3 regions of the Rhodococcus sp. NPDC059969 genome follow, and region 2 is predicted to be linked to each of the others. Evidence: riboswitches for the same ligand, from Rfam matches in the RefSeq annotation. Region 2 holds a riboswitch; each other region holds the start of a gene.
What was found. Region 2 has a riboswitch for thiamine pyrophosphate ahead of thiO (glycine oxidase ThiO). Riboswitches for the same ligand answer to the same signal wherever they lie in the genome.

Region 1 (9,982 bases), on a different contig from region 2:
GAAACCCTGGTCGGCACCATCTCGGGGAAGGAAAGAACGTGGTCGCCTCAGCAGATCGGCGTCCACCTACATCCTCGGACGTAGCTATTCCCAGCTATCTCCCTCTCGTACTGGTCAATCTCGCGACGCTGTTCTCGGCGATCGGCAACGGTATCGCTATCGTCGTGCTCCCCTGGCTGGTCCTCGAACGAACGGGCAGGGCCACCGACGCGGCGATAGTGGCCGGCGCAGCAGCCATTCCGCTACTCGTATCGAGCTTGTTCTCGGGGACATTCGTCGACAAGTTCGGACGTCGTCGTACCTCGATGATTTCCGACGCACTCTCCGCGATGTCGGTAGCAACGATTCCGATCATCGCGGCCACTGCCGACCTGACCATCCCGGTGATCGCGGCGTTGGCCGCGCTCGGCGCCGTGTTCGACCCCGCCGGAATGGCGGCGCGGGAGTCGATGCTGCCCGCCGCAACTCGGGCCGCCAAGTGGAAACTCGATCGAACCAACAGTGTGTACGAGGCCAACTTCAATGTCGCGTACCTGATCGGCCCTGGCATCGGCGGTGTCCTGATCGCAACGATCGGAGCGGTGAACACGCTCTGGGTGACGGCGGCAGGCTTTGTGTTCTCGATAGTCGTGGTCGCCTTCATCCGGCTTCCCGGGGCCGGGGTGCCCGAACACGAACATCGGCCGAAATCGATCTGGCACGGCACCCTCGACGGTCTTCGGTTCGTCTGGAACAACAAACTGCTCCGCACTCTGGCTCTGATCGACATGGCCGTCGTCGCGCTCTACATGCCGGTGGAGAGCGTCGTGTTCCCGGTGTACTTCACCGAGTTGGATCAACCTGCCCAACTCGGATCGGTGCTGATGGCCTTGGCGATCGGCGGCATCATCGGCTCTCTCGCTTATGCTCCACTCGCACCGATCATGTCCCGACGCCTGATCATGATTTTTGCGGTCGCCGTTCTCGGCATCGCAATGCTCGCGATGGCGCTCCTCCCCCCGCTCTGGGTGATCCTCGTACTCGCCGGGCTACAGGGTCTCGTCTACGGACCGGTCGGACCGATCGCCAACTACGCCATGCAGACGCACAGCCCGGAGCACATGCGCGGACGCGTCGTCGGTGTCATGACGTCGACGGCCTACGCCGCCGGCCCGCTGGGCTACCTTGCAGTCGGCCCTCTGCTCGATCAACTCGGAATCGCGTCGACCTTTGTGGCCCTGTCGATTCCGATCATCCTGATCGCCGCTGTCTGTGCTTCCCTGCCGGTGCTTCGCGAACTCGATCGTCCGCGGCACTCGACCGACGTCAGTTGAACCCCATCACGTCGTTGCCCCAGGCGACGCGCAATCCGTGATCGGGGTCGCTGACGAGGGTGTCGGCGGAGTCGATCAACAGCGTCGACCGCTTCTCTTCCTCGTACGGCGCCCAGTGCTTCGAGCCGTCGAGGGCCGCCGGCACGGCATGCCTGGCGAAGGCCAGCCATCGCCGTTGAATACGCCCTGCTACCTCCATCGCGGCCTTACGTCCGCCGAGCCAGAACGTGGGATCGACGTTCAGGGTTCCGAAATTACCGAATACATAAGGTAATTCGGTCGCGTGGCCCGCCCCGATCCGTGCCGCTTTGAGCATCGGCGTCGCGTGATCGAAGCGGTAGACCCAGGTGGGGGAATGCCTGCAGTGAGCGTCGGCAATCCACAGGGTCGGCATGCGAAACGCCGCGTCCCGTGAAAGCGCCAGCGCACCACTCGGTTTCGCATGGTCAGGGTAAGCCGACATGATCTCGGCGAGTTTGGTTGCGGAGATATCGGGGTGATCGTCGGCCAGTAATTGCAGCATGGCCTCGACGGACTGCGCGCTCACCGGCATCAGGGGCGACTTCATGAACTTGAAGATCGACGCCTCGTCCTTGTTGGAACCGATGATCAGCGGGATCCGGTGCGCATAACCCTTCTGGAAAGCCGCAACCGGGTAGTGCGGCACCAGATCGCGATCGACGACGGGCGCCATCGCCAAAGTTCCCGGAATCCGGGTCGGGATTTCGTTGACCAGGTCATCGCTTGCCTTGACGAGCAGTTCGAGATCCGTGGTCAGCAGATCGCCCGCATCTTCGGGCTCGATCGAGAGCAGTTCGAGAAACCGCTCCGCCACGGTCTTGGCGCGCTCGGCCCCGTAGACGGAGGTCGCGGGCGGACTTTGAGCGATCGCGCGGTGGAACAGACCTTCGGCGCTGGGACAGGTCATGAGCGTCGTGATGGATCCTGCGCCGGAGGACTCACCGAAGACGGTCACCGCTCCCGGATCTCCGCCGAACGCGTCGATGTTGTCTCGAACCCACTCGAGTGCCGCAATCTGGTCTCGCAGACCACAGTTCGATTCGAAAACGGTATCCGCGGTGGAGAATCCGGACAGGTCCAGGAATCCGAGGGCACCGACGCGATAGTTGAAGGAGACGAGAACAACGTCTCCGGTTTCAGCCAGATGACGGCCGTCGTAGATCGTTTGCGCGGCGGACCCGAGGCAGTAAGCACCGCCGTGAATCCACACCATCACCGGTCGCGGCGTTCCGTCGGGGCGCGGGGCCCACACGTTGATCGACAGACAGTCCTCGTCGATCTTGAAAGCACGGTCGATCGGAACCGCCGGACTCTGCCCTTGCGGCGCGATCGGCCCGAACTCACGACAGTCGCGCACCCCGTCCCACGGCTCTGTGGGTTGCGGCGCGCGGAATCTCCGCTCACCCACCGGCGCTGATGCGTAGGGCATGCCCTTCCACGCGAACACTCCGCCATCCGGATATCCCCGTGCTTCTCCGCCTCGGGCACGGATGACGAGAGTTCCGTCCTCGCCAAGATTCGGTCGAACGTCGGTCTCCATGTCTGAATCCCCTCCCGACCCGCGCGTGTGGCAAACAAGACCAAACGTACCAACTTAAGGCCGGTGTGCGCCGATTACTCAACTGCCAGGTAGGCGCCGACGAAGGAGAGGCTCGGTGTTAAGGTCGCCTAGTTCTGACACGGGGTGCTCCGCATGGGCGGGGCTGAGAACACACCCGGGAACCTGATCAGGTAATGCTGACGAAGGGATGTCATGGCTACTACGCAGCCTGCATACAATTCTGCCGAAAACTCGGTGGCCACAGCGCCGTCGACGGATCGGTTCACCGATCGACTCTGGGCCGAGACGAAGGCCCTCCGCGAGTCGATCGACTCACTCGAGTTCCTCAAACGCCTCGGCGACGGAACACTGCCTCTCGACGCGTTCCGTACGTACATCGAGCAGGACAAGCTCTATCTGGAGGGATATTCGAAGGCCTTGTCCCTGGTCGCGGCGCACGCACCCGATCCGCAGTCCGCGGGCTTCTGGTCCAATTCCGCGTCCACGGCAGCGACAGTGGAATCTGCGCTTCACGACGGACTGCTCACCGGCGGACTTCTTCCCGCGGGATCGGGAAAACTGGAGCATTCGCAGGCCTGCCTGGGATACGTCTCGTATCTGACGGCGACTGCAGCAACCGCGCCTTACCCGGTCTCCGCAGCGGCGGTACTCCCCTGCTTCTGGATCTACGCCGAGGTCGGCCGCGATCTTGCCGCTTCAGCGTGCGAGGTGCTCGACGGCGATCCGTCACACCCGTACGCGCAGTGGGTCACAACCTACGACGCACCCGAATTTCACGAGTCTGTGGCGCAGGCTCGCGTACTGGTCGACGCGGCCGCTGAGGCAGCCACCGAGACAGAGCGTGAGGCGATGAGTGAAGCGTTCCGAATCGCCAGTCGCTACGAGCTTATGTTCTGGGATTCCGCACTCCACCAGCAGCCTTGGCCGGCGTCGTGATGTCGTTTGCGGCACTACGCCGCACCCTCGCCACCTCTGCCGCGATCGCAGCCGCGTTCACAGTTCTGACCGGATGCGCCGCCGACACCGGCTCTTCCGACGGGACCATTCGGTTCGCACTCGACTGGACACCGAACACGAACCACACCGGTTTGTACGTTGCACTCCAAGAGGGCTACTTCGAGGACGCTGGTCTGGACGTCTCGATCCTGCCGTACAACAACACCTCGCCCGACACCCTGGTCGACGCCGGCAATGCGGAGTTCGGTATCAGTACGCAGAGTCAGGCCACGTTCGCCCGTGCAGCCGGCGCCGCCACGACGTCCGTCATCGCGCCACTTCAGCACCGCGCCACCGGCATCGGCGTGAAGGCGGATCGTGCGGACATCACGCGCCCACGTGATCTCGACGGGAAGACGTACGCCGGGTTCGGTGATCCCGGCGAAGTCGAAACGCTGCAGCAGATCATCCGCAACGACGGCGGGACCGGGAACTTCACCACGGTCACGCTCGGAACTTCCGCGTACGAAGCCGTGTACTCGGGCCAGGCAGACTTCACCGTCTCCTACTTTGCTTGGGAGGGCCTCGAAGCGGAGCGAAACGGAACTCCGATGCGGTACTTCCAGTACACCGATTACGGCTTCCCCGATGCGTATTCGATCGTGATCAACGGCAACCAGCAGTGGTTGCAGGACCATCCCGACGAGGCACGCAAGTTCGTCAAGGCCGTTCAACGCGGATATCAGACTGCTGCCGACAACCCGGACCAGGCCGCGCAGGATGTCATCGACGCGAACCCCGGAGCTTTCACCGACGAAGACCTCGTGCGTGAGAGTCAGCGGATGCTCGCCGCCGACTACATGAAAGACGCCAACGGCGTTGTGGGCGCCCAGAATCTCGAAACCTGGTCGGGTTATTCGGGATTCCTCTTCGAGAACGGATTGCTCGCCGGACCCGACGGAAAGCCGTTGACCCAGAAGCCGGACTTCTCGGAGTACTTCACCAATGAGTATCTCGACGCGTCCTGACGTGAGCGGACGATTGGTCTCGACCATGCGGCGGGCGCTTCCCGCGCTCGCCGTGGTGGTGCTCCTCGTGGCGGCGTGGCAGGTTTACGTCGAGATCAGTGGGATTCGGCCGCAGGTACTTCCGTCTCCGGGGCGCGTTCTGTCACAGGGGTGGGACAACCGCGAGATCATCTCCGGACACGCCTGGTCGACGTTGCAGGTCACGTTGGTCGGCTTCACTGTTTCATTGGTGTTGGCCTGGATTCTTGCTGTGGTCGTGGACTTTTCGCCGTGGTTGTCACGAGCCCTGGTGCCGTTGTTCGTCGTCTCGCAGACGTTGCCGATCATCGCCATCGCGCCACTGATGATCATCTGGTTCGGCTTCGGACTGCTGCCGAAGGTCTTGGTGATCGCGCTTGCGACGTTCTTCCCGATGACCATCGGCCTCATCGAGGGATTTGCCGCGGCCGACCGGGAGGCGGGCGCTCTCCTGCGCAGCATGGGCAGCACTCGTTGGCAGGAGTTCCGCTACGTCCGCCTACCTTCGGCGATTCCGCGATTCTTCACTGCCCTGCGTATCGGCATCACCTACGCGGTGGTGGGTGCAGTGTTCTCCGAATACGTCGGCGCTACTTCCGGTTTGGGCATCTACATGAGCACCCAGAAGAACTCCTTCCGCACCGACCTGGTCTTGGCGGCCGTACTGGTGACGGCATTGATCAGCGTCACGCTGTACTTGCTGACGTTCGCTGTGGAGCGCATCGTTGCACCATGGGCCATGAACGAGAGGTCGCGGGCATGACTGACCATACGGTCGAGAACGCAATGGTCGAGATCCAGGACCTGACCAAGAGATTCGACACTGCCGGAGAATCGCGTCTTGTGCTCGATTCGGTGTCCTTTGGCGCCGACGCGGGCGAGTTCGTGTCGGTCATCGGGCCGAGCGGCTGCGGCAAGAGCACGATCTTCAACGTCCTGGCCGGGCTCGAATCCCCGACCGCGGGTTCGGTCCGTGTCGGCTCGCGCGCGACAGAATCCGAAGCAGCCGCCGAGGTACACACCGCGTACATGCCGCAGAAGGATCTGCTGTTTCCCTGGCGCTCGGTACTGGACAACACGGCCCTCGGTTTGGAAGTGCAGGGAGTCGCCAAGAAGGAAGCACGCGAGCGCGCTCGCGAGTTGTTCCCGGCGTTCGGACTGTCCGGATTCGAGGACGCTCGGCCGTCGCAGCTCTCGGGCGGCATGCGCCAGCGAGCGGCAATGCTGCGCACCGTTGTTCAGGGCAAGCCTGTCCTGCTGCTCGACGAGCCGTTCGGCGCTCTGGACTCGTTGACTCGCACCGAGATGCAGGCCTGGCTGCAAGACGTGTGGCAGCAGTACCGGTGGACCGTGTTGATGATCACCCACGACATTCGCGAGGCGATTTATCTGTCCGACCGCGTGGTCGTTCTGTCTGCGCGTCCGGCGACGGTCAGGTGCGTCGTCGACGTTCCTTTGCCGAGGCCACGCGAATTGGACATGATCACCTCGCCCGAGTTCGCCGAGGTCGAGCGTGAACTGCTTGCCGTACTCCACGACGAAACGCGCAAATCGATGCGGCCGTAGCGATTACTGACAATGCGCTGAGAGCGCGCCGATTTCACCTGCCGTTCAAGAGAAAGTGCATCGCGACGGTGCAACTTCGCGTACGATGTCGCGGCATTTTCGCCCAAAACGCCTTAATATCAGCAAGATCCGAACGCTCGACACGCAGTCCGTCAACGCTGCACAATTCTCTGTACTCTTCGGTAACGTACACTCGGTCGCCTACGAGACCAACGGCCAGAAGGTAACTGGACGGTAAAGCGGAATCGTGGAGGCACAGTCATCGCAACAGATTTGGAAAGGGACAGCGTGAGCACACTGCAGTCAGGTCAGAGCCTCGGAGTCGGCCAGGAACTCAAGTCCGACAACGGCGCGTACACCCTCAGCTTGCAGGACGACGGCAACCTGGTCCTGTCCGAGGGTGGACAGGCTGTTTGGGCCGCAGGCACCAACGGATCCGGCGCCAACCGCGCCGAGGTGCAGGCTGACGGAAACTTCGTCATCTACAAGGACTCCGACGCCGTGTGGGCATCGCAGACCGCAGGCAACGACGGTGCCTCCCTCTCGGTTCAGGACGATCGCAACGTCGTTCTGTCCGCCGGTGGAAACGCTCTGTGGTCTTCGGACACCGCAATCGAGGCGCCGGCCGCCGAGGCTGCCCCCGAGCCCGCTCCGGCACCGGAACCGGAACCTGCGCCCGCCGCTCCGGCAGCGCAGAGCTACACCGTCGAAAGCGGCGACACCCTGTGGGCGATCGCAGAGCGCTTCTACGGTGACGGCAACCAGTACCAGCGCATCGCGGATGCAAACGGCATCCCGAACCCGGATCTCATCAACGCCGGTCAGGTACTGACGATCCCCGCCTGATTCACTGCTTGACCTGGCCCTGGGTGCCGACGTTCGCGTCGACCCTCAGGGCCTTTTGTGTTCTACGCCACACAGATTCGTGTCTCGCCCAGCAGGCCCTGATACTCCATTGCGGCATCTTTTCGCCTACAGTACTTCCGTACTGCTCCCGAAGGACAGGTGTGCATGAAAGACAGAACAGTCATGATCGGCGCTGTCGCAGTGGCCGCTCTCTCTCTGACATCAGGCCTCGTTTTCGGCGGAGCAGCCGGCGCATTCGGTGCCGGCGGCCCTGTGGTGAAGCCTCCCGCTCTGGTCTCGTCGGTTTCCGTGGAGTCCGTCGCAGGGATCGAACCGGCCGCGTTCTACAGCTCGGTGGCAGTTCCTACCGTTGTCATTCCGCCGACGCCGACCTGGCGAATCGCCGACGAGACGACCGCTCCTCGCAATCAGCCGCTGGTGGTGACCGCGACAAGCACGAGCTCCGCTACGTCCACTACGACTGCAACGAGTACGACAACACCGGTCTCGTCCACGACCACCGCGTCGGCTACCGCGACCTCGTCGCCGACCGCGACAGCCACGACCACCAAGACCAGCACCGCCCCCGTTGTCACGACCGGGTCCACGCCGCCCGTCGTCGAAGTCTCGCCCGTTCTCGCCGGATAGTCCTCGCTCTTTCGCCCGCATACCGCCTGGCGTGACGGCGGTTACAGGCACACTTCAGTCGCCGCTCTCAAATAACCGATCTACCTGCGACTACCTTCCTCTTCGTCACGGTTCGTAGCCCGCTGCAATCCGGTCGACTGGAAAAGGACAGCAGCATTGTCGGAGCCTCGCGATACCGTATAGGTCTGAGCTTTTGCGGAAGGAGGTGGCTGATGAGCGCAATGGGCTTCGATCTCGATGTCAGTGTCGACCGGGCGTGGGCAGAATTTCAACGTCGCCTCGGCGATCACATTTCCATCATGGTCGACGGCGACGTGCTTGCCGTGGAATCGTCCACCGGCGACTTCGATCCAGCTGACGGCGCAGCGCCATGCGTTCAGTTCCTCGTGTGGGACAAGAACACAGTCCGCTGCGAGGTTCCTTCCAACGACTTCCTGCATCCGCGCTATCGACTCGAAGACGCCGACGAACAAAAGTTGATCGCACTCGGCTGGAATCCGCCTTCCGAGAATCTCGAGGATCCGAACAACTCCCCCGCCTTCTGCGTCGACAAGGCACAGAACTGGGCCGATCAGCTCGCAGCGATGACTGTCGCTGCATTCCGTGATGTGTTCGGTGTGCAGCACCCGGCTTTTCTATCCAGCGATCTCACCGGCAACGAACAGACTCCGGATTTCGATCCGTCGGTCGTCGAGTCGACAGAACTTCCGACACTCGACCCCACCGCGGCCTACATGCCCAACGACATCGACCACCTCAAGGAGTTGGTCACTCTCGCTTTGCTTCCCATGCTCGGCACTCTTCCCGAGCGAGACAGCGACGGCGACATACCCATTCGTGTCGGTTCGACGGTCATGTTCGTCGGTCCACTCTCCGAGTCCATGGACGTGCAGTTGTTCTCCCCACTCGTTCAGGACATCAGCAACCGCACTCGTGCAGCCGAGGTCATCGCCGATCTCAACCGCAAGTGGTCGCGCATCAAGTTCGTCTTGATCGACGACCGTCTGTCGGTGTTCCTCGAGGTGGCGGGTTCGCCATTCGTTCCGAAGCAACTGACGGATACGTGCGCGGCCTTGACGTCCTTCCTGCGCACCGTGGACGACGAATTCGCCGCACGTGTCGGCGGAGACCTCTTCTTCGCGAACAAGAACGGTGATTCCTCCTCGCTACAGCCCGATCTGACGGCCGAGGACCTGCCTCCCGAACTCGAGACCCTACTGCACCTCGATCTGGATGTGGCCGAGGATCTCGATGCGGTGGCGGATGTCTGCGGTCGCGATCGCGATCTGATTCTTCAGCTCCTCCACATCAGTAACGAATGGCAGATTCAGCTGCGTAGTCAGGCCGTCGACGCCCACAGTCGCGGGGACGCCGAAGAGGCTGCGGGCTACGAGGATCAGGTCGGTGGGTGGGAACTCATGGTCGACCGCCTGCGCGGGGCTTTGCGACTGGTGGTCCTGCCCAATTCTCGAACCGAGACGCCGGCAAAGCCGCAACCTGAGCAGATGGGCCTGTTCGCCGATCCCTTGCAGCAGAGCCTCTTCGACGATCCGTCCTGACACGACGGATCGCCGTTCTCACTATTCGAAGTGGGATTTGAAGATCTGCCCGTGGACGCCCACGGTTCGATCGACTACCTGCGAGACCGTGAAATCCGCTGCGGCAGAAAGATAGGCGTAGGCCGTCGCTCGATCCATTCCGCGATCATGCTCGAGGAAGTCGAGCGCGTTGACCACCGCGCGCCGCATGGCACCGTCGAGGTCACTGTTCTGCCCGTCGACCGAACCGTTGGGGTCGGACAGGCCGATCGGAATCCAGGCCTCCTCGGTCTCTGCGAACGGGTATCCGAATGCCACCGACGGGGCGTCGCCGGAATCCTTCTTGCACACGCTCAGTCGGAACGTGCCGCGCAGCGAACCTTCCATCGCCGTCAGCGCTGCCTCACCATCGCCCATGGCCATGTGTGGGTCACCGACGTAGAACAGGGCGCCTTCGGCAAAGACCGGCAGGTAAAAGGTTGATCCGACGCCGAGATGCCTGATGTC
Region 2 (9,982 bases):
CTTAGCTACTGCGAACCGCTCGGGTTCGGTTCCTTTTACCTCGACCAAAGATGTGCCGTTCAGCAACGCGACCGTCGCATCGGCGGTGACGGGCGTCAGCAGGACCCCGTTGCGGCCGTGCCCGGTGGAGACGACAACACGATCGGACACGCGCCCGATCAACGGCAGGTTGTCCGGCGTCATCGGACGCAGGCCTGCCGCGCATTCGTAGAGTTCGTATTCGCCGATCGCGGGCATCAGCGCCTCGGCGTCGTTGATCAGGTCCCGCACTCCGGCCATCGTGACCTGCGTGTCCTCGCCGGACTCGTATTGTGTTGCGCCGACGACGATTCCGTCGCCGCGCGGGACGAGATACGCGGGTCGTCCGTGGACACTTCCGCGGATTGTGCGGCTGGGCGCCGGGGTGACCCCAGGCCTGCCGCGCAGGCGAAGGATCTCACCCTTGACCGGCCGCACCGGCAGTCCGGGCCACAGCTTGGGTGACGCGATACCGGCGGTGAGCACTATCTGATCGGTATCGAGTTCGGCAAGGTCGTCGACGGCACGCGCGATCAATTCGACGCCGGATTCCGCACAGGCCTTCTGCAAGGCCTCCAGCAGAAGTCTGTTGTCGACGGCGGACTCACCGACAGCCATGAGTCCCGACCGGATGCCGCGGCCGAGCATCGGTTCGAGTTCACGGATGCGGGCGCGACCGAGGATTTCGAGTTCATGGCCCTGCGAGCTCACCCATTCGGCGATGGTCTGCAGGTCCTGCGCGTCGGCAGCATCGAGAGCGACCGTCAGCGAGCTGTCCGCGGTGAAGACCGAGGGACCGAATTTTCCGATCTCTTCACCGAACGTCGGCCACCGCTCCAGGGAGGCCGCGCCGACGGTCAACGCTGTTTCCTCGCCCGGCCAGCCTTCGGACAGTGGGGCAAGCATTCCGCCCGCCACCCACGAAGCCCCTGATCCGATGGACGGGTCGTACAACCGAACAGTCCAACCGTCGCGGGCTGCGCGCCACGCTATGGCGAGACCGATGACACCGCCGCCGACCACCGACACCGTACGAGCGTGTGTATTCACGAAACTCCACCTCCACTTCCTGCGCCGGCATGATCCGGGTCAGGTCTGACGGTCGGGATCTGGTCGCGATCCCCTCTCAGCCCCACGAACCTCGCAGTCACGACAAAAAGTGACGACGACGTTTCAGGACTCCCGTGTCGAACCTTGCTCCCTAGAGGCTACCGTTTGCTCCGTGCACCCCACACATCCCAGTAACGTCATCGACCGGCGCGAGCGCCTGGCAGCAGCACGGCTGTACCTGTGCACCGACGCGCGCCGCGAGAAAGGCGACCTCGCGCAGTTCGCCGAGGCAGCATTGTCCGGCGGAGTCGACATCATCCAATTGCGCGACAAGGGCTCTGCCGGTGAGCGCGAGTTCGGCCCGCTCGAGGCCAAAGACGAACTGGTAGCGCTGGGTATTCTCGCAACTGCAGCACGGCGCCACGGCGCATTGTTGGCCGTCAACGACCGCGCGGATCTCGCAATGGCTTCCGGTGCCGACATCCTCCACCTCGGCCAGAACGACATCCCCGTCCCCTACGCGCGAACTGTTGTCGGCGAAGACGTCGTCATCGGCCGTTCGACGAGCAGTCGCGCACAGGCGAGTCTGGCCGCCATCGAAGAGGGCGTCGACTACTTCTGCACCGGGCCGGTCTGGGCGACACCGACCAAACCGAATCGAAGTGCTTCCGGCCTGGAACTTGTTCGATCGACTGCCGACGCCGCACCGCCGCGGCCCTGGTTCGCGATCGGCGGCATCGACGAGGAACGCCTTCCAGAGCTTCTCGATGCCGGTGCCACTCGCATCGTCGTCGTGCGTGCAATCACGCAAGCATCGGATCCCCAGGCCGCCGCGCAACGCCTTGCCGCGGCCGTCGCCGGGCGCTGAAAACCGGTAACTGGCGACCGTCAACTGTTAGCCGGGCCGTTCCCACACAGTTACGGGTCAGCACGCCTGACGCGAGACGTGAATGGAAGTTGTCCAATTAGACAACAAATCCCCAGTTCCTAGGTGCGATTGGATGTCCGAAAAGTCGGATTAAGTGATCTTCATCACAGTTAGTTCGATTGCGTGTCGCATCCCATTCGGTTTGTTGTAGTTTACTCCCAGTTACTAACTGAAACCTAGGAGCACTAAATGGGATCCCTCGACACCGGCTCGCTCAGCACCGAATCGCTCGAAGACCTGAATCTCGGCAAGATCAGCGAGCTGCTCAAGCTCGGTATCACCGCGGTCAGCTTCATCACGGCGCTGAACTCGCTCAGCTGAGCCTCGTTTCGGTCGACGACCGAAACACAGAAGGGCCGGACTCCCGAGGAGTCCGGCCCTTCTGCTGTGTACGAACTGTCAATACTCGAGTTGTTACGACTGGGTACTGCTCGCCGTCCTGCTCGCCTCGGACAAGTTCTGGTCGCTGTCTTCGTGGGCGCTGTCTTCGGGGGAACTACCCGACAACCATCCGAATCCGCCGTTCTCGAGCACGACGGTGTGCGGATCGGCGTCCACCGACACAACCGGCGCAGTCCGGAGTTCGGGCCACGAGGAACCGAATCCCGGATGCAGTGGCAGCGAGTCGACGTCGGCTTCACGGACCCACCGCAACTCGGTGCTCTCACCGTTGGCAACCGTCGAGAGTGGATGCGCCGCGTCAGCTACGACGGTGGTGTAAGTCCACCCGCTCTCGGCGCGCATGGTGACTACCTCTCCGCGAACGCGGACGGCGTCCTCGGCGATACCTGCTTCTTCGTGAGCCTCCCGGACCGCGGCGTGCGTCGTGCTCTCGTGTGAGTCCCGCGCTCCGCCGGGCAGTGCCCACGTTCCGCCCTGATGGCTCCACGCCGCACGATGCTGCAGCAGGACCATGGGCGATCCGTCCGAATCGGGGGCGCGCAAGAGCAGCCCGGCGGCACCGTGTTTACCCCAATGCCGCGTACCGTCCGACCCGATGGACCAACCGTCACCGTCACCACGCATCGACTACCTCGCTCCGCCTGCTCTCGCCGTTGTCCCACACTAACCGTTTCAATCTGCTCCAGGTGTAGGTGATGCTTATATGCTCGCGAAGATGCCCTGAATCATTTCTCGGCGACATCATTTCTCGGTAGCCCGCGTACAGCAGCGAAGTGAGGTGCTCGATGGTCGACCGTGTCGTCCCGTCCATCGAACCCCGGTCGCTGCCGCCCTCCGAGGCCACGACAGTGTCGGCGGAGGACGAGCGGGCACTTCTGCGGCGCGAACTCCAGGCATTCATGTCGTCCACACCTGGTCGGCTGACCGTCGTCGGACTGATCCTGATCGCGATCACCCTGATCGCCGGACTTCTCGCCACTGCAGCGATCGAGAACCGTCAGGCAAATCTCGACCTCCTCCTCGTCGAAACCGAACCTCTCGCCAACTCTGCCCAGAATCTCTACAGCGCGCTGTCGTTGGCAGACGCCGCCGCGGCCACTGCCTTCATCTCCGGCGGCCTCGAACCCGCCGACGTACGTGACCGATACACGCAGTCGATCGGTGAAGCGTCGGCGGAGATCGTGCAGGCATCGGCCGGCCTCGACTCGACGGATCTCGCCGGCCACAGCGCGTTGACCACCATCTCGACCGACCTGTCCGTCTACACCGGGCTGGTCGAAACCGCACGGGCAAACAATCGTGTCGGAAACCCCGTCGGGGCAGCGTATTTGAGCGAGGCCTCGCAGTTGATGCAAACCTCGCTGCTGCCGATGGCTCAGCAACTGCACGCGTCGCAGGAGACTCTGGTTTCCCAGGTACAGCGCGATTTCGAGACTCCACCGTGGTGGCCGATCGTGGCGTTCGTCCTTGTCCTGTGTGCGTTGCTCGCGGTGCAGGTGTACTTCTCCCGCAAGAGTCGCCGACGCTTCAATCTCGGGTTGATCCTCGCCTCGCTCGCGGTCGCGGCAGCGCTGCTGTGGCTGCTCACAGTCGGACTGGTCTCCGCGCTGGCAACCGGGCGCGCTCTCGACGCGGGCGCCGAGCCACTGCACGAACTGACCGAAGCACGAATCATGGCGCAGCAAGCACGCACCGTCGAAACTCTCACCTTGGCGAGGCGGGATTCAACCGCCGAGGACAACGTGACGTTCACCCGCAAGGTCGACGCTTTGCGCGACATTCTCGAGCGCCTGCAAGACGATGATCGCGCCCGAGTGAACAGCGAAGTGCTGACCGCCGCACTCGACTCGCGCCAGCAGTGGGTGGCTGCGCACACGCGCATGTACGACCGTCTCGGAAACGGCGACTTCACGTCCGCCGCAGCCATCACCATCGGCGCCGGAGAACAGGATTCGGCCGCGGAGTACGGAAAGCTCGATCACGAACTCTGGCAGGGAATCGTGGATTCGCGTACAAATCTTCGATCGGACGTCTCGTACGCCTCACGTGTGTTGGCGGCCTCCGCACCGGGCATGACTGTATTGGCAGTTCTCGGTGTAGCCGGAATTTTCATCGGATTCTGGCCCCGACTGCGGGAGTACCAGTGACTGGAAGAACAGGGTTACAGCGGAAGCACTCGGTTGCGTGCATCGCGATGCTCGCGGCGGCCGTGCTGCTCCTCGCTGGGTGCGGTGCGGGACGAGTCGAAGACCTGAACAACGCAGCCGTGACGTCGTACACGGAACCGCCGCTACCCGCCGAAGCCACGATCGCTCCCAGTCCGACGCCGACGACCACCACCTCGTGCACCAACCTCACCGCAAGCCTGCGGCCGACCTCCGCGGACGCATCTCCGCGGCCACCCACCCCGAGCCTCGACGCCATCCGAGCGCGCGGACGTCTGATCGTGGGCCTGGACACCGGCTCCAATCTCATGAGCTTTCGCGATCCGGCCACCGGACGCCTCGAAGGTTTCGACGTCGACATCGCCCGCGAGATCGCCCGTGATCTGCTCGGCGACCCGGAGAAGATCGAGTATCGGATCCTGACGTCGGACGACCGGATCGCTGCGCTGCAGGAATCGATGGTCGACGTGGTCGTCAAAACCATGACCATCACGTGTGACCGGCGCGAGAAGGTCGACTTCTCGACGCAGTACTTCTCCGCTGAACAACGAATTCAGGTCTTGCAGGGGTCTCCCGTCCGCGGCATCGACGACCTCGCAGGCAAACGGGTCTGCGCTGCCCGGGGAACGACGTCGGCCACTCGCATCCAGCAACTCCAACCGGAAGCCACCGTCGTGACCGTCCCGATGTGGTCCGACTGCCTGGTCGTCCTGCAGCAGGGGCAGGTGGACGCGATCAGCACCGACGACACGATTCTCGCCGGGCTCGCCTCGCAAGATCCCTACCTGATGATGGTCGGCGGATCACTGGGCGTCGAACCCTACGGAATCGGCGTCAACAAGGACAACCCCGATCTGGTCCGATTCGTCAACGGAACACTGGATCGGATCAGGGGCGACGGGACCTGGAACCGCATCTACGACCGCTGGCTCAGTGTCCTCGGTCCGTCACCCGGTCCCCCGCCGGCCGTCTACCGGGATTGAGGCCGACATGACCGAAGAGACCGGCCCCGAGCCCGACGCCACCCAGGCGGCCCTACGTCCCGAGCCCGAAGCCACCGGCGCCTACGAGCGTCCCGAACCTGAAGCCACCGGCGCCTACGAGCGCCTAGAACCGACGTCGGCGCAGATACGGGGAACCACGCCGTCCGCGTCCTCCTCCCCCACCGGCCGCTCTACTCGATCCCGCCGCAGCAGGTCGGGGCGCAAGCTGCGCCTCGGCGGCGGCCTGGTCGAGGTTCCCCCCGTCCCGCAGATCGACCCGGCATCCGCGGTGATGAGTGACCCGACGGTCCCCGAGCGCAAACGCTTCTGTTGGAAGTGCAACGAGCCGGTCGGCCGTAAGAGCGCAAGCACCAAGGCAACTCAGCACGGAACCTGCCCCAAATGCGGTTCCACCTTCGACTTCCGCCCGCTCCTCGAAGAGGGCGAACTGGTGTCGGGTCAATACGAGGTCCAGGGACCGATCGCGCACGGCGGCCTGGGATGGATCTACCTCGCGATCGATCGCAATGTCAGCGACAGGTGGGTTGTTCTCAAGGGACTCTTGCATTTCGGTGATTCCGAAGCACAGGCCGTCGCGGTGGCCGAGCGTCAATTCCTCGCCGAGGTCGCCAACCCCAGCATCGTCAAGATCTTCAATTTCGTCGAGCATCCGCGCCCGGACGGGACACCCATGGGGTACATCGTCATGGAGTACGTGGGTGGGCGATCGTTGCGCGAGGTGCTGGCCGAATTCCCGGACGGCAAGCACATGCCGATCGAGCAGGCGATCGGCTACGTGTTGGAAATCCTTCCGGCGCTGAGCTATCTGCATTCCACCGGCCTGGCGTACAACGACCTCAAACCCGAGAACGTGATGGTCACAGAGGATCAGTTGAAGCTGATCGACCTCGGCGCCGTGTCCGGAATCGAAGACTACGGATACCTGTACGGCACTGCCGGTTATCAAGCACCGGAGATCATCGAGACCGGTCCGACCATCGCGTCCGACATCTTCACCGTCGGAAGAACACTCGCGGTTCTCACCCTCGACATGCCCTCGAAGCACGGACGGTATCTCGACGGCCTCCCCGAACCCGAGGACGAGCCACTGCTCCGAGACCACGAGTTCTTCCATCGCCTTCTGTTGCGCGCCACCGACCCGGACCCGAAGAAGCGATTTCAGTCCGCCGAGGAGATCGCGGGCCAGCTCACCGGTGTTCTGCGAGAAATCCTCGCGGAGCAGACCGGGCAGGAGAATCCTGGACTCTCGCTCGTGTTCAGCAGGCAGCGAACGTCTTTCGGCACTGACGAATTGGTCGGGCAAACCGATGTGTACGTCGACGGAGTCAGCCACGACGCCGCTCTCGATCCGCGCGAAGTCGCGCATGCACTTCCTATTCCGCTGGTGGACCCCACCGATCCCAGTGCGCCGTTGCTGGCGGCAGCCGTTCACAGTGAGCCGTCGCAGACTCTCGATGCGTTGAAACACGCCCGTGAGAACGGAATCGACCGAACATCGGGCACACCCGCGGCCTCCGTCTCGGGCGAGGTTCGACTGGCCGAGGCCAAGGCTCATCTCGACCTCGGCGATCCGGAAACCGCACTGACTGTTCTGGGCGAACTCCAGCAGAACATCGGTGACCACTGGAAAATCGAGTGGTATCGAGGACTCGCGGCGTTGCAATCAGGCCGATTCGAGCCTGCTTTCAGTCATTTCGAGACAGTCCTCACCGCGCTACCCGGCGAGGCTGCACCCAAGCTGGCGTTGGCAGCGACGGCAGAACTGATTCTCCAGCACTGGGAGAGCGACGACCCGGACCAATGGTGCCGCTTCTCCGAGAAGTACTACCGCACCGTCTGGCGGACCGAACGGAACTACGTGAGCGCTGCATTCGGGCTCGCTCGCCAACTCGCCGATCACGGCAACAAGAAGGCCGCGATCGCCGCCCTCGACGAAGTGCCCACATCCTCCCGGCACTACAACGTCGCACGGATGTCGAGCGCGTTGACGATGCTGTCCGGCGTTCCTATCGCCGAACTCGACGAATCGACGCTGAGGGAAGCTGCCCGTCGCGTTCGAGCGCTACCTGCTGAAGAAAGCCGAAGCCTGCAGATGCGAACCCTGGTGTTGGGCACGGCACTCGATTGGATTCGCTACGGCAACCGCTCGCACACCGAACTCGAACCCATCCTTGATCTACCCTTCACCGAGCAGGGTCTGCGTACGGGAGCCGAGGCCTGCCTACGCGCCCTTGCCCGCGCCACGACTTCCCGTACGCACCGCTACGCCCTCGTCGACCGGGCGAATGCGGTGCGTCCCCGCAGCAATTTCTGACGGACGCCCCGAGAACTACAGTGTTGCCGGAACTACAGCGCGGCCACCAAAGCCTCTGCCGCACGGGCGATCGCCAATTCCTCGTTCGTGGGGACCACGAGTACCTCGACGGCCGAGGACGATGCGGAGATACGACGCTCGTTGCGACTCTTCGCCTCGTTGAGAGCCGGATCAACCTCGATCCCGAGACGGGAAAGCCCGGCCAGGCTGTCGCGTCGCACGTCGATGTTGTTCTCCCCGACGCCGCCGGTGAAGGTGATGACGTCGACGCCGCCGAGTTGAACGATGAAGGCGCCGATGTACTTACGCAGCATATGCACGTAGACGTCATACGCGAGTTTTGCGTCTTCGTCGCCGCCCTCGATCAGTGCGAGCAGAGCGCGGAAATCGTTGACTCCGGAGAGTCCCTTCAAACCGGAACGACGGTTGAGGAGGTCGTCGATCTCGTCGACCTTCATTCCCGAGTTGCGGTTGAGGTGCAAGATGATGCCTGGATCGATGTCGCCGCTGCGCGTACCCATGACAAGACCCTCGAGCGGGGTGAGGCCCATCGTGGTGTCGATAGCCTTGCCGCCCTTGATCGCCGAGGCCGAAGCGCCGTTTCCGAGGTGCAGAACTATCTGATTCAGTTCGGCCGGATCCTTGCCGAGGAAGTCCGCGACGCGGCCCGACACGTATTCGTGTGAGGTCCCGTGGAAGCCGTACCGGCGAATCTGGTTGGCCTTGGCCACGTCCCGATCGATCGCGTAGGTCGATGCTGCCGCGGGCAGCGTATGGAAGAACGCGGTGTCGAAGACGGCTACGTGCGGAACGTCGGGCAGTTCTTCGCGTGCCACCTCGATACCGATCACGTTGGCCGGATTGTGCAGCGGCGCAAGGTTCGACAGATCCGCGATGGCTTTCACGACGCCGTCGTCGATGAGCGTCGGCGAATAGAAGATGTCACCACCGTGCACGACTCGGTGACCGACGGCGATGATTCCGGCCTCGCTCAGCGGCCGCCCGACCTCGGCGACGATGTCGAGCACCATCTTCAGGCCCGCGCGGTGATCGGCGATCGGAAGGCTCCGGTCTTCGACTCCGGTGCGGTGGTTGTAGACGATGTGTCCGTCGGGTTCGCCGATGCGTTCGATGAGACCGTGCGCCACCGATTCCGCCGTATCCGGATGCACGAGTTGAAATTTGATGGATGACGAGCCGGAATTGATGACCAGTACGGTGCCGTCGCTCACTCTTACGCTCCCTGTGCCTGAATTGCCGTGATAGCCACGGTGTTGACGATGTCCTGGACCAACGCACCACGCGAGAGGTCGTTGACCGGCTTGTTCAGTCCCTGTAGAACCGGGCCGACGGCGATTGCGCCGGCGCTACGCTGCACTGCCTTGTACGTGTTGTTGCCGGTGTTCAGGTCCGGGAACACGAACACCGTTGCTTTGCCCGCCACCAACGAATCCGGCATCTTCTTGTCGGCCACACTCTGCTCGACAGCGGCGTCGTACTGAATGGGCCCTTCCACCAACAGGTCCGGGCGACGCTCGCGCACCAAAGCGGTCGCGCTACGAACCTTGTCGACGTCGGCTCCGCTACCCGAATCGCCGGTGGAGTACGAGAGCATCGCGATACGCGGATCGATCCCGAACTGCGACGCCGTCTGCGCCGACGAGATCGCGATGTCCGCCAACTGCTCCGACGTCGGATCCGGAACCACGGCGCAGTCGCCGTAGGAGAGAACGCGGTCGGCCAGGCACATCAGGAAGATACTCGAGACCGTCGAGACGCCGGGGGCTGTCTTGATGATCTCGAAGGAGGGCCGGATCGTGTGAGCGGTGGTGTGGGCGGCGCCGGAGACCATGCCGTCGGCAATACCCAAGTGCACCATCATCGTTCCGAAGTACGAGATGTCGGCGATCACCTCGCGGGCCCGCTCGATGGTCATGCCCTTGTGTGCACGCAGCGCGGTGTATTCCTGTGCGAAGCGCTCGGTGTACTCGGACTGCGCCGGTGAGAGTACCTGTGCGCCACTGATGTCCACGCCGAGTTCCGCCGCGCGTCGACGCACACTCGGTTCGTCACCGAGGATCGTCAGGTCGGCAACCTGACG
Region 3 (9,982 bases), on a different contig from region 2:
CCATCCTGCCTCACGGGCAAGTCGACCTCGACGGCTGCATGCGGCCTTGAACGCTCGATCAGCGGCAACGTCCGCAATTGGCGCTCGAGATGCCACTGCAGGTGTGCCGCGACCAGTCCGCTGGCTTGCGTCCGCAGAGTCGCGGGCGCCGAATCGGTACCCTCCCACTCTCCTCGGAGCAGGGCTTCCATCAAGTCGAGCACTCCGGGTGACGGCGTCGCAGCACCCGCCGGGCGGCAATAGGTACACACGGCTCCACCTGCGGCGACGTGAAATGCCCGGTGCGGTCCAGGAGCGCTGCAGCGCGCACACTCTTCGAGGGCAGGTGCCCAACCCGCATAGCCCATGGCTCGCAACAAGAACGCGTCGAGCACGAACTCGACCGGTCGTGCCTGCTCGGCGATCGCGCGCAGTGCGCCAACCGTCAATCGCTGAAGCTGCGGGGCCGGCGCACGTTCCTCACCGGCCAACCGCTCGGCAGTTTCGAGTACCGCGCACGCCGTCGTGTACCGGCTGTAGTCGTCGACGATGTCGGTGGCGAACGCATCGACCGTCTGCACCTGGGTGATGATGTCGAGATTCTTGCCGGGGAGAAGCTGTACGTCGATGTGAGCAAACGGTTCGAGTCTGGCGCCGAATTTGGAGGTTGTCCGGCGGACACCTTTGGCCACGGCACGCACCAACCCGAACTGACGGGTGAGCAACGTGACGATGTGGTCGGCTTCGCCCAGTTTGTGCAGGCGCAGCACCACCGCCGTGTCTCGATACAACCTCACTCGACCAGTGTCCCACGTTGTGCCGACGAGAATGTGCGATGCCGCGCCTGATCCCGAGCCGGGTGGTGTCCGGATAGACTGACCCGATGCCGAGCGACGCAATTGCGCAACCTGCCACTGCGGAGTTGACCGGTCGCGAAGCTCGGTGGGAGCGGCACAACTCCGAGCGTCAGAAACGGATACTCACCTCCGCTGTCGAACTGATCGAAGAGCGGGCAGCAGGTGCCGAGGTGTCCGTTCAGCAGATCGCCGACCGGGCCGGTCTCGCCAAGTCGGTGGTATACCGGCAATTCAGCGGCCGGGACGACCTCGATCGACGAGTCCGAGCGTTTGTGCTCGGCCAATTTGCCGCTGCCCTGGATGCGTCGATGAGCATTTCGGTGGGCACTCTCGACGAGATCCTGACTCGCACCATCAGCGCCGTCGCCGAGTGGATCACCGAGCATCCTCGTATTCACGAGTTCATGGGTACCGGCCCCACCGACTACGACGACGAGAGCATCGACGCGATCAGCAGTCTGAAGGCGACAATCGCCGACTCGGCCCTGGCCACCATCACCGAAGTCGGCCGATCCGTGGGGATCGATTCGTCGCCCTTCGATTCACTACCGTTCGCAGTGGTGACGATGGTCGAGGGCACGCTCACTCACTGGGTCCGAAGCACTGATCCGAAACCGAGCCGCGCAGAGATCGTCGCCGACCTCGCGAAATACACCTGGTACATGTTCGACGGCGTTGCCCGCTCGAGCGGGCTCACGATCGATCCCCACGTCGAATTGTCCACGCTCATCGCTGAACTGGTGTCCGCCGACGGCCAGTCCTCGCTACCTGACTAGATCCGGGCCGCCTGACTAGATCCGGGCCGCCTGACTAGATCCGTGTTTTGTCGGAGCGCTTCGGCTCGCCGCGATAGCGTGCGTAGTCGCCGTCGATGCCCAGCCTTCGCCACGCCCGCTTCGACACGGGGTTCATGAGACCGAGTTCGTCTGCCAGGGACCGCATTTCACCGAAGTAGTTCCCCAGAATTCGGCGGGAATGCGGGCTGCCCCAGAAAGCACTCGCCATCACGTCTTCGGGAATGCCGAATTCTTCGGCGAATTCCTTGGGCGGTGACATGATTTCGCCTGCGAGCCAACGCATCGCGCCGGGGAAGGCTACCGACGTCATTGCCCGACTGGTACGACTGAGCCTGGGAACGTGATTGCGCAGGAACTCGTGCGCAAACGAAATATGTCTCGCTTCTTCGGCGATGTGAATCTCCATGGTGCGGAGCATCGCCGGCGGGGTGTCCTTACCTTCGCGGATTAAGTCCTTCTGGAAGTGGTCGATCGGCTCTTCTCCGGCAAGAATGCCGATGAAGAAGATGACCGGGAACTTGGCACCCAGCACTCCGATGATGGGCGAGAGTCGCCGGAACATCGGACGCATACCCGGCACGTCGATGTCCATACGATTGACGAGTTCCTGGAACATCTGGATGTGATTGCACTCTTCGGTCATCTCGTGCAGGCAGTACCGGAACTCGGGTGACTGATTGGGAAGCGCCATGATGTACTGCAGCATTCCCCGGATCAAGATGCTCTCGAACGCCGAACCCACCTTGGTCACGTTGGCCTGACGCCACATTCCCATCGCGATTCGACGTTGCAGGGACTGCTCCTGGTACCACTGCGTCGCGCCGAGGGGGTCCGAGACGGACGAGAGCACCCATCTCGGATCATGTGGATCGATCGCGAACTCTGGTGAATCCCAGTCGATGTCGAGGTAGGGATCAAAACTGCGGGCCACGGAGCCCTCGGACAAAGTCTGCAGTACCTCGTGGTACGGCAGTTCCACTTCGATCGACGCTGACCGAGCCATCGGTGTCTCCTCACGGCCAGTCCGCCGATTGCAGTCGACGGACTTGAATGAGGTCAAACATAATGGGACACCGCGTCCCACGCAACCCCTTCGATGGCCTGATTTCAGGCCCGACGGAGTGGAATGATCTCGCGAACCTTCTCATCTCGGAGATACAGTCCAGCCCACATCACGATTCCGGCGTAGACGGCAAACAATGTGGTGCTCACCAGAGGCTGTTCAGCTCGTAGGTTGGTCAACACAGCGCCACCCAGGTAACCGGTGAGCAGAATCGCGCCGAGTACGGACGTTCGCGGAATCACGTACAGCGCAAGGCAGATCAACTGCACGACCCCGGCTGTCAGGGCAAGAGAGTCGGGCAGCCCCAGTTCGGCCGAGGCGTCCTTGACCGTCTGGAGATTGAGGATGTGGATGATGCCGTCGAACAGCATGAAAAGTACGAACAGACCACTCAGGACGTATCCGACCTTGCGCGCGGTCCCCGAAGGTGCCGTTCGTGTTGCATCACCGGAAAGGGTGTCGTGGTGGGCAGGCTGGGTAGTCATCGGAATCTCCCGGGGCGAAGGCGAGCGGCCGGTTGCCACTTCGCTTGCCAATAACGACTCCCCGGCGATCGAAAACTCATCGCGCCGGCAATTACCACGCACCCGGCGTTCAGGTGGGTTCACCTCTCGTGGTCTGATGGACGGCGACACGGGGTGCCGAAAAAGTCGGCTGAGATCAGACCCGATGAACCTGACCAGTTAGCACTGGCGGAGGGATGTCGACATGACCGAACAGCAATTTCAGCGCGCTCTCGAACTCAGCGAGCAGATCGTCCTGATCACCGGTGGTGCCCGCGGGCTCGGAGCCGCACTGAGCCGAGCATTCTCCCGCTCAGGCGCCCGGGTGATCGTGAACTACAACAAGAGCCGTGATGCCGCCGAGGCCCTGGTCGCCGAACTGGGCAGGGATCGCACCTTCGCAGTCCAGGCGGACGTGACGGACCGCAGCTCCGTCGATCAGTTGTTCGCCGCTGCACTCGAGCGATTCGAGGCACCGATCTCGACCGTGGTCGACAATGCACTTGTCGACTTCTCGTTCAACGGTGACGCCCGGCCGAACGCGGACACGATCACCTGGGCCGACTTCGACTCCCAACTACGCGGAGCTGTCGCCGGGACACTCAACACCACCCAGGCAGCACTCTCCGGCATGCGAGAACTCGGGTTCGGCCGAATCATCACTGTCGGAACCAATCTGGTCCAGAATCCGGTAGTTCCGTACCACGACTACACCGCCGCCAAAGCCGCACTGCTGGCACTGACGCGGACATTGTCCGCGGACCTCGGTCCGGACGGGATCACCGTCAACATGGTCTCCGGCGGCTTGCTCCGCACCACGGACGCGAGTGCCGCGACGCCAGAAGCGGTATTCGACATGATCGCGGCAAGCACTCCCCTGCGCCGGGTCACGACACCGGACGAATTCGCCGACGCCGCACTGTTCTTCGCCTCGCCCTGGTCGCGGGCCGTGACCGGCCAGAACCTGGTTGTCGACGGCGGACTCGTCAAGAACTGATGGGCGCACAATTACGGATAGGTGCGTTCCTGCTCGGGTGCGGACATCACAGTGCGGCATGGCGTCATCGCGACTCACCGGTCGAAAGTCTCGGCGACATCACGTATTACGAGTCGCTCGCCCAGATCGCCGAACGCGGAAAGCTGGACGCCGTCTTCTTCGCTGACGGTCACAGTGTTCGCGAACCCGAGTCGGGTGCGTCGTGGTTTCTCGAGCCGATCACCGCATTGACTGCCATGGCGCGGGCGACAACGAACATCGGTCTCGTCACCACCATTTCCACGACTTTCTACACGCCGTTTCACGCGGCGCGGCTGTTGGCATCACTCGACCACATCAGCGGCGGCCGGGCCGGCTGGAACGTCGTGACCTCGATGTTCGACCAGGAAGCGCGCAACCACGGACTGGAGGCGATGCCGGACCACGCGTCCAGATATGAACGAGCCGACGAATTTGTCGAAGTAGCCCTCGCACTGTGGGATTCATGGTCGGAAGACGCTCTGATCCTCGACCGCGGCGGGCGTTTCGCCGACGCCGGCGAGATTTCTCGAATCAATCACGACGGCAAGCATTTTCGGGTGGACGGCCCGTTGACGGTTCCGCGATCCCCGCAGGGTAGGCCGGTGTTGTTCCAGGCCGGGGCGTCCGAGCAGGGTCGCGATCTGGCGGCGCGGCGCGCCGAAGCAATCTATTCGGTTGCCTACGACCTCCCCAGCGCGCAGAAGTACTACGCGGACGTGAAATCGAGAATCGAACGCGCCGGCAGGGATTCCGCCGCCGTCGCGGTCATGCCGGGCCTGGTCACCTACGTCGGCAGCACGGTCGCCGAAGCGCGGGCGAAGAAGGCCGAATTGGACCGCCTTCTGCCCACTGAACAGTCGATACGCCAACTGTCGTTGTTCACCGGACAGAACTGCGAAAACTGGGATCTCGACGGTCCTGTCCCCCCACTACCGCCGCTCGAGGCATTCACCGGGCCGCAGGGACGCTACGCAACGATTCTGCGGATCGTCGAGAAGGATTCACCGACAGTGCGTGAGCTCCTCGGAACATTGGCTGCCGGTGGCGGACACGCAACAATGATCGGAACACCCGAATCCATCGCCGACGAAATGGAAGCCTGGTTGAACGGCCGCGGCGCCGACGGCTTCAATCTGATGCCACCGACCTATCCCCACGGTCTGGAAGATTTTGTCGATCACGTGATTCCGGCATTGCAGGCTCGTGGGTTGTTCCGTCGCGAGTACGACGGAGCAACTCTGCGAGAAAATCTCACCTAGTCCGGAAGCAACGGCACCGACAGATCCGGGTCGCGCCCCAGAAGGACTCCCCTCGTGAGGGCTGCGGAGCCGAACTTCTTCCGGACGCTATCCATCGCCGAGTCGAGGGCGGCAGTGTCCGGACCCGCGAATCCTGGACCGTCGAAGGGCAATTCGAGTTGTTCGGCGCCGTCCCGATCCAGGTTGGAGACTGCCACACCGATCAACGTGATGCCCTTGTCCGCGATCAGCGGTATCGCTTCGTCCAGCAGCACCATCGAGGCGTTCAGCAGTTCCGCTGTGTCGGCCGTGGACCGGCGCAGCGTGTGAGATCGAGTAGCCCGCGTGAAATCGGCGAAGCGGAGTCGGAGCGTGACCGTGCGCCCCGTCCGCTCCGCCGAGCGCATCCGTCGACTGACACGGTCGACCAGCGACATCAACGACGCATCGAGTTCTGTGCGGGGATGGGGTCCGCGACCGAGCGCATGCTGCGCGCCCATCGAACTACGGCCGCGATAGGCCCGGACCGGGCGCGGATCTCGGTTGTGCGAGAGCGCGTAGAGATGCCGGCCGGCGCCGCCCCCGAGAATCGACACTATCGAGGATTCGTCGTGCCGAGCAATGTCGCCCACCGTCACGATGTCGAAGTTTCGCAACTTCTGGGCGGTGATCTTGCCGACGCCCCACAGCTTCTCGACGGGCAACGGATGCAGGAATTCGGTTTCGCCCTCTGGTGGCACCCGCAGCAATCCGTCGGGTTTCGCGAACGCGCTCGCGACCTTTGCCAGGAACTTGGTGCGGGCGATGCCGACCGTGATCGGTAGTCCGACCTGCTCGGCGACGTCACGCCTGAGGTTCGCACCGATCTGCAATGGCGTGCCGACGATCCGGGCCAATCCCCCGACCTCGAGGAACGCTTCGTCGATCGAAATTCCCTCGACCAGCGGCGACGTGTCATGAAAGACGTCGAACACGTCTTTGCTCGCTTGCGAGTATGCGGACATTCGTGGAGGAACGACTATCGCCTGGGGACACAGGGAGCGGGCCTGACCACCGCTCATCGCAGTTCGAACCCCGAAGGCCTTGGCCTCGTAGCTTGCCACCAGGACCACGCCACCGCCCACGATGACAGGCCTACCCGCCAGAGTCGGGTCGTCGCGCTGCTCGACTGATGCGTAGAACGAATCGAGGTCCGCGTGCAGGATCGTTGCGTCACCCGGAGGCCGACTGCCGTCAGAACGAGTAGCGCCAGAACGAGTAGCGCCAGGGTGATCACCTGGCGTTTCTTGCTCGAACGGTTCGTGCGACACGAACATATGTTCCCATGCCCTGCCGACAAAGCGGAAGCCCGCAAATAGATTCCATGGAATTTATAGTGAATCAGGCGTACGGTGAAAAAATGATTCCACGGAATTCATATCGAATCGGGGTCTGGTTATGACGAGGTCGGACCTGAGCAGCCACTTCGACAACCTCGTCCGCTTCGAAACCGAATTGTGGACGGCCATCGACCAGAAACTCCGAACCGAGCACGACCTGCCGCTGAGCCGATTCGAGCCGATGCAGATCATCGGCAGACTCGGTTCCTGCCGGGTCTTCGACATCGCCGAAGCACTCGCGATCACCGTCGGCGGCACCAGCAAGTTGGTGGATCGGATCGAGTCCTCGGGCCACTGCCGTCGACAATCCAATCCCGCCGACAAACGATCCTCACTCATCGAGTTGACCCCCGAGGGCAATGCACTGTTGGGGCGGGCGAAGGCCACGTTCGACGACGAACTGGAACGCCGTCTCGGTTCCGCCCTGACACCCGAGGCTCTCGATCGGTTCGGCGCCGCACTGGCCACGCTCCGCGAGGTCAACCGTCGACTGACACCCGCCACGAAGGAGAAATCATGACTGCCACAATGCGGGCAATCGTGCTCGACGCCCCCGGTCCGCCAGAAGCGTTGACGATCAAGGAGATTCCGATACCGGTGCCGGTCACCGGGTGGGTGCTGATCCGGGTGAAGGCCTTCGGTCTCAATCGATCCGAACTCCACACCCGACTCGGCCTCGCCGACGGCGTGACATTCCCGCGGGTGCCTGGCATCGAGGCCGTCGGTGAAGTGGTGAACTGCCCCGGCGGGGAGTTGGCCGAAGGACAGCAGGTCGCCGCCATGATGGGCGGGATGGGGAGGACGTTCGACGGCGGATACGCCGAGTACACGTGCGTTCCCCTCAGTCAGGTCGTTCCCTTCTCGAGCGAACTGGACTGGTCGACAGTGGGAGCTGTTCCAGAGATGCTGCAGACGTCCTACGGCTCGCTAACGGTAGGACTGGACGCGAAATCCGGTCAATCCCTGTTGATCCGGGGAGGAACCTCCTCAGTCGGCATGGCAACCGCAGTCCTGGCGAAGCAGTGGGGACTCACTGTCCTTGCGACGACCCGAGATGCGAGCAAAGCATCGTCGTTGACCGCGATCGGGTTTGACAACGTTATCGTCGACCACGGTGCTGTAGCCGGCCAGGTTCGAGACATCCTTCCGGGCGGTGTTGATCTGGCCCTCGAATTGGTCGGAACACCAACACTTCCCGACACGTTGCGCGCGACCCGCGTTCACGGCACCGTGTGTTTCACGGGCATGCTGTCCAACGAGTGGACAGTCAAAGACTTTTATCCGATCGACTACATTCCACGCGGAGTGCGATTGACCTCGTACGGTGGGGACGCGTCCGACCTGACTGCAGACGTCCTGCAAGACTTCCTCTCCGCTGTGGCGTCAGGCGAGGCGGTGGTACCGATCGACGAGGTGTTCGCGTTCGAGGACATCGCGCGAGCACATGCCAAGATGGAAGCCGGTACGGCACGTGGCAAATTAGTAGTTGTGCTCTGACCTGGCTTCTCACACCACGAATCGATAACCCATCCCCGCCTCGGTGATCAGATGTTTGGGGTTGGCCGGGTCGTCTTCGAGTTTGCGACGAAGCTGAGCAAGGTAGACACGCAGATAGTGGGTTTCGGTGTCATACGCCGGTCCCCACACCTCCCGAAGCAATTCCTTCTGCCCGACCAGCTTTCCGCGGTTGCGCACAAGCATCTCGAGCATGCCCCACTCGGTCGGCGTCAGGTGCACCTGTTCACCGCGCCGACTCACTGTTTTGGCAGCCAAGTCCACAGTGAAGGACGCAGTCTCGACCGACGGTTCCGAAGTGTCCGCCGCGGAGGTTCCCCGCCTCGCCGCAGCGCGCACGCGGGCCAGAAACTCGTCCATCCCGAAGGGCTTGGTGACGTAGTCGTCAGCACCGGCGTCGAGCGCCTCCACCTTGTCCGCGGAGTCGGTGCGCGCCGAGAGCACGATGACCGGCGCCGTGCACCAGCCACGCAGGCCGGCAAGCACTTCGGTGCCGTCCATGTCCGGCAGTCCGAGATCGAGTACCACGACGTCCGGTGGACGCTCGGCAGCAGCCCGCAGTGCGCCGGCGCCGGTCGACGCGGTCACCACCTCATACCCGCGCACCGAAAGATTGATACGCAGAGCTCGCAGAATCTGCGGTTCGTCGTCCACCACCAGGATTCGACTCATGATCCATTCCCATTCGTACCGGCCGCAGCCAACTCCACGATCATCGTCAATCCCCCACCGGGTGTGTCTGTGGCGCTGACCGTTCCGCCCATTGCGTCGACGAATCCGCGCACCACGGAAAGCCCGAGGCCCACTCCGCCGGTGTTGTCGCGATCTCCCATCCGTTGGAACGGCTGGAACATCGTTTCGGCCTCACCTCGCGGAACACCCGGGCCCGTATCGGCAACACTGATCACCACACGATCACCGAGTTGCGCCGCCCCGACTCGCACCGGGGTTTCTCCCCCGTAGCGCAGAGCGTTGTCGACGATGTTCGCAATCACCCGTTCGAGCAGACCTTGATCTGCTTGCACTGCAACGGTACCCACGTCGACGACTACGCTTCGAGCCCGCGAATCGGAGCGTCCACCGATGCCCAGACCCAGCAATGCACGGTGAACCACCTCGTCCAGATACACCGGCCTCAGCGTGGGTTTCACCACGCCGGCAGCAAGGCGGGACGAGTCGAGCAAGTTCCCGACCAGTGCCGTCAACTGATCCGCCGACTCCTCGATGGTCGCGAGTAGTTCGGCGGTGTCCTCGGGCGAGAACTCGATGTCGTCGCTGCGCAGACTCGACACCGCCGCCTTCACTCCGGCGAGAGGCGTTCGCAGGTCATGGCTTACCGCTGACAGCAGGGCTCGACGCAGTTGATCGGCCTCGGTGAGCGCGGCAGCCTTGCTCGCCTCGACTGTCAGTTTCTCCTGGCGGATCATCCCGACTGCTTGGTGAGCCACCACCGTCAGCACCCGTCGATCCCGCGCACTCAGATCCGGCCCAGTCAGCAACAGCGCATATTCCCCGTCGTTGACCTCACAGACCGTATCGGCTTCGTCGTCCGTGGTTGGCGGCTGCGTACCCACGGCAGCGATGACTCCGTCGTCGTGATGAATGACGGAAACCCCTTGCTGGCGATAGATTT

Region 1: linked by a shared signal. The riboswitch ahead of ACFWAD_RS26955 (TenA family protein) and the one ahead of thiO (glycine oxidase ThiO) in region 2 are both predicted to bind thiamine pyrophosphate.
Region 3: linked by a shared signal. The riboswitch ahead of ACFWAD_RS19780 (3-oxoacyl-ACP reductase) and the one ahead of thiO (glycine oxidase ThiO) in region 2 are both predicted to bind thiamine pyrophosphate.

The regions. Positions count from the first base shown of each region.
Region 1 covers NZ_JBHWUF010000013.1:93,931-103,912, forward strand. Annotated here, with positions in the region: gene ACFWAD_RS26945 (MFS transporter) at 87-1,313, shown strand; gene ACFWAD_RS26950 (carboxylesterase/lipase family protein) at 1,306-2,874, opposite strand; TPP riboswitch at 3,005-3,100, shown strand; gene ACFWAD_RS26955 (TenA family protein) at 3,088-3,831, shown strand; gene ACFWAD_RS26960 (ABC transporter substrate-binding protein) at 3,831-4,859, shown strand; gene ACFWAD_RS26965 (ABC transporter permease) at 4,837-5,640, shown strand; gene ACFWAD_RS26970 (ABC transporter ATP-binding protein) at 5,637-6,443, shown strand; gene ACFWAD_RS26975 (LysM peptidoglycan-binding domain-containing protein) at 6,732-7,289, shown strand; gene ACFWAD_RS26980 (hypothetical protein) at 7,455-7,937, shown strand; gene ACFWAD_RS26985 (hypothetical protein) at 8,150-9,496, shown strand; gene ACFWAD_RS26990 (acetamidase/formamidase family protein) at 9,518-9,982, opposite strand, start outside.
Region 2 covers NZ_JBHWUF010000012.1:60,141-70,122, reverse strand. Annotated here, with positions in the region: gene thiO (glycine oxidase ThiO) at 1-1,068, opposite strand, end outside; TPP riboswitch at 1,068-1,214, opposite strand; gene thiE (thiamine phosphate synthase) at 1,241-1,936, shown strand; gene ACFWAD_RS25775 (hypothetical protein) at 2,186-2,317, shown strand; gene ACFWAD_RS25770 (NUDIX domain-containing protein) at 2,411-3,022, opposite strand; gene ACFWAD_RS25765 (hypothetical protein) at 3,184-4,545, shown strand; gene ACFWAD_RS25760 (glutamate ABC transporter substrate-binding protein) at 4,593-5,546, shown strand; gene ACFWAD_RS25755 (tetratricopeptide repeat protein) at 5,554-7,881, shown strand; gene ACFWAD_RS25750 (acetate kinase) at 7,914-9,113, opposite strand; gene pta (phosphate acetyltransferase) at 9,116-9,982, opposite strand, start outside.
Region 3 covers NZ_JBHWUF010000007.1:111,893-121,874, reverse strand. Annotated here, with positions in the region: gene ACFWAD_RS19805 (isoprenyl transferase) at 1-4, opposite strand, end outside; gene recO (DNA repair protein RecO) at 1-776, opposite strand, end outside; gene ACFWAD_RS19795 (TetR/AcrR family transcriptional regulator) at 863-1,612, shown strand; gene ACFWAD_RS19790 (diiron oxygenase) at 1,647-2,636, opposite strand; gene ACFWAD_RS19785 (DoxX family protein) at 2,741-3,181, opposite strand; TPP riboswitch at 3,321-3,414, shown strand; gene ACFWAD_RS19780 (3-oxoacyl-ACP reductase) at 3,405-4,196, shown strand; gene ACFWAD_RS19775 (LLM class flavin-dependent oxidoreductase) at 4,196-5,476, shown strand; gene dinB (DNA polymerase IV) at 5,473-6,771, opposite strand; gene ACFWAD_RS19765 (MarR family winged helix-turn-helix transcriptional regulator) at 6,893-7,354, shown strand; gene ACFWAD_RS19760 (zinc-binding alcohol dehydrogenase family protein) at 7,351-8,331, shown strand; gene ACFWAD_RS19755 (response regulator) at 8,341-9,021, opposite strand; gene ACFWAD_RS19750 (DUF4118 domain-containing protein) at 9,018-9,982, opposite strand, start outside.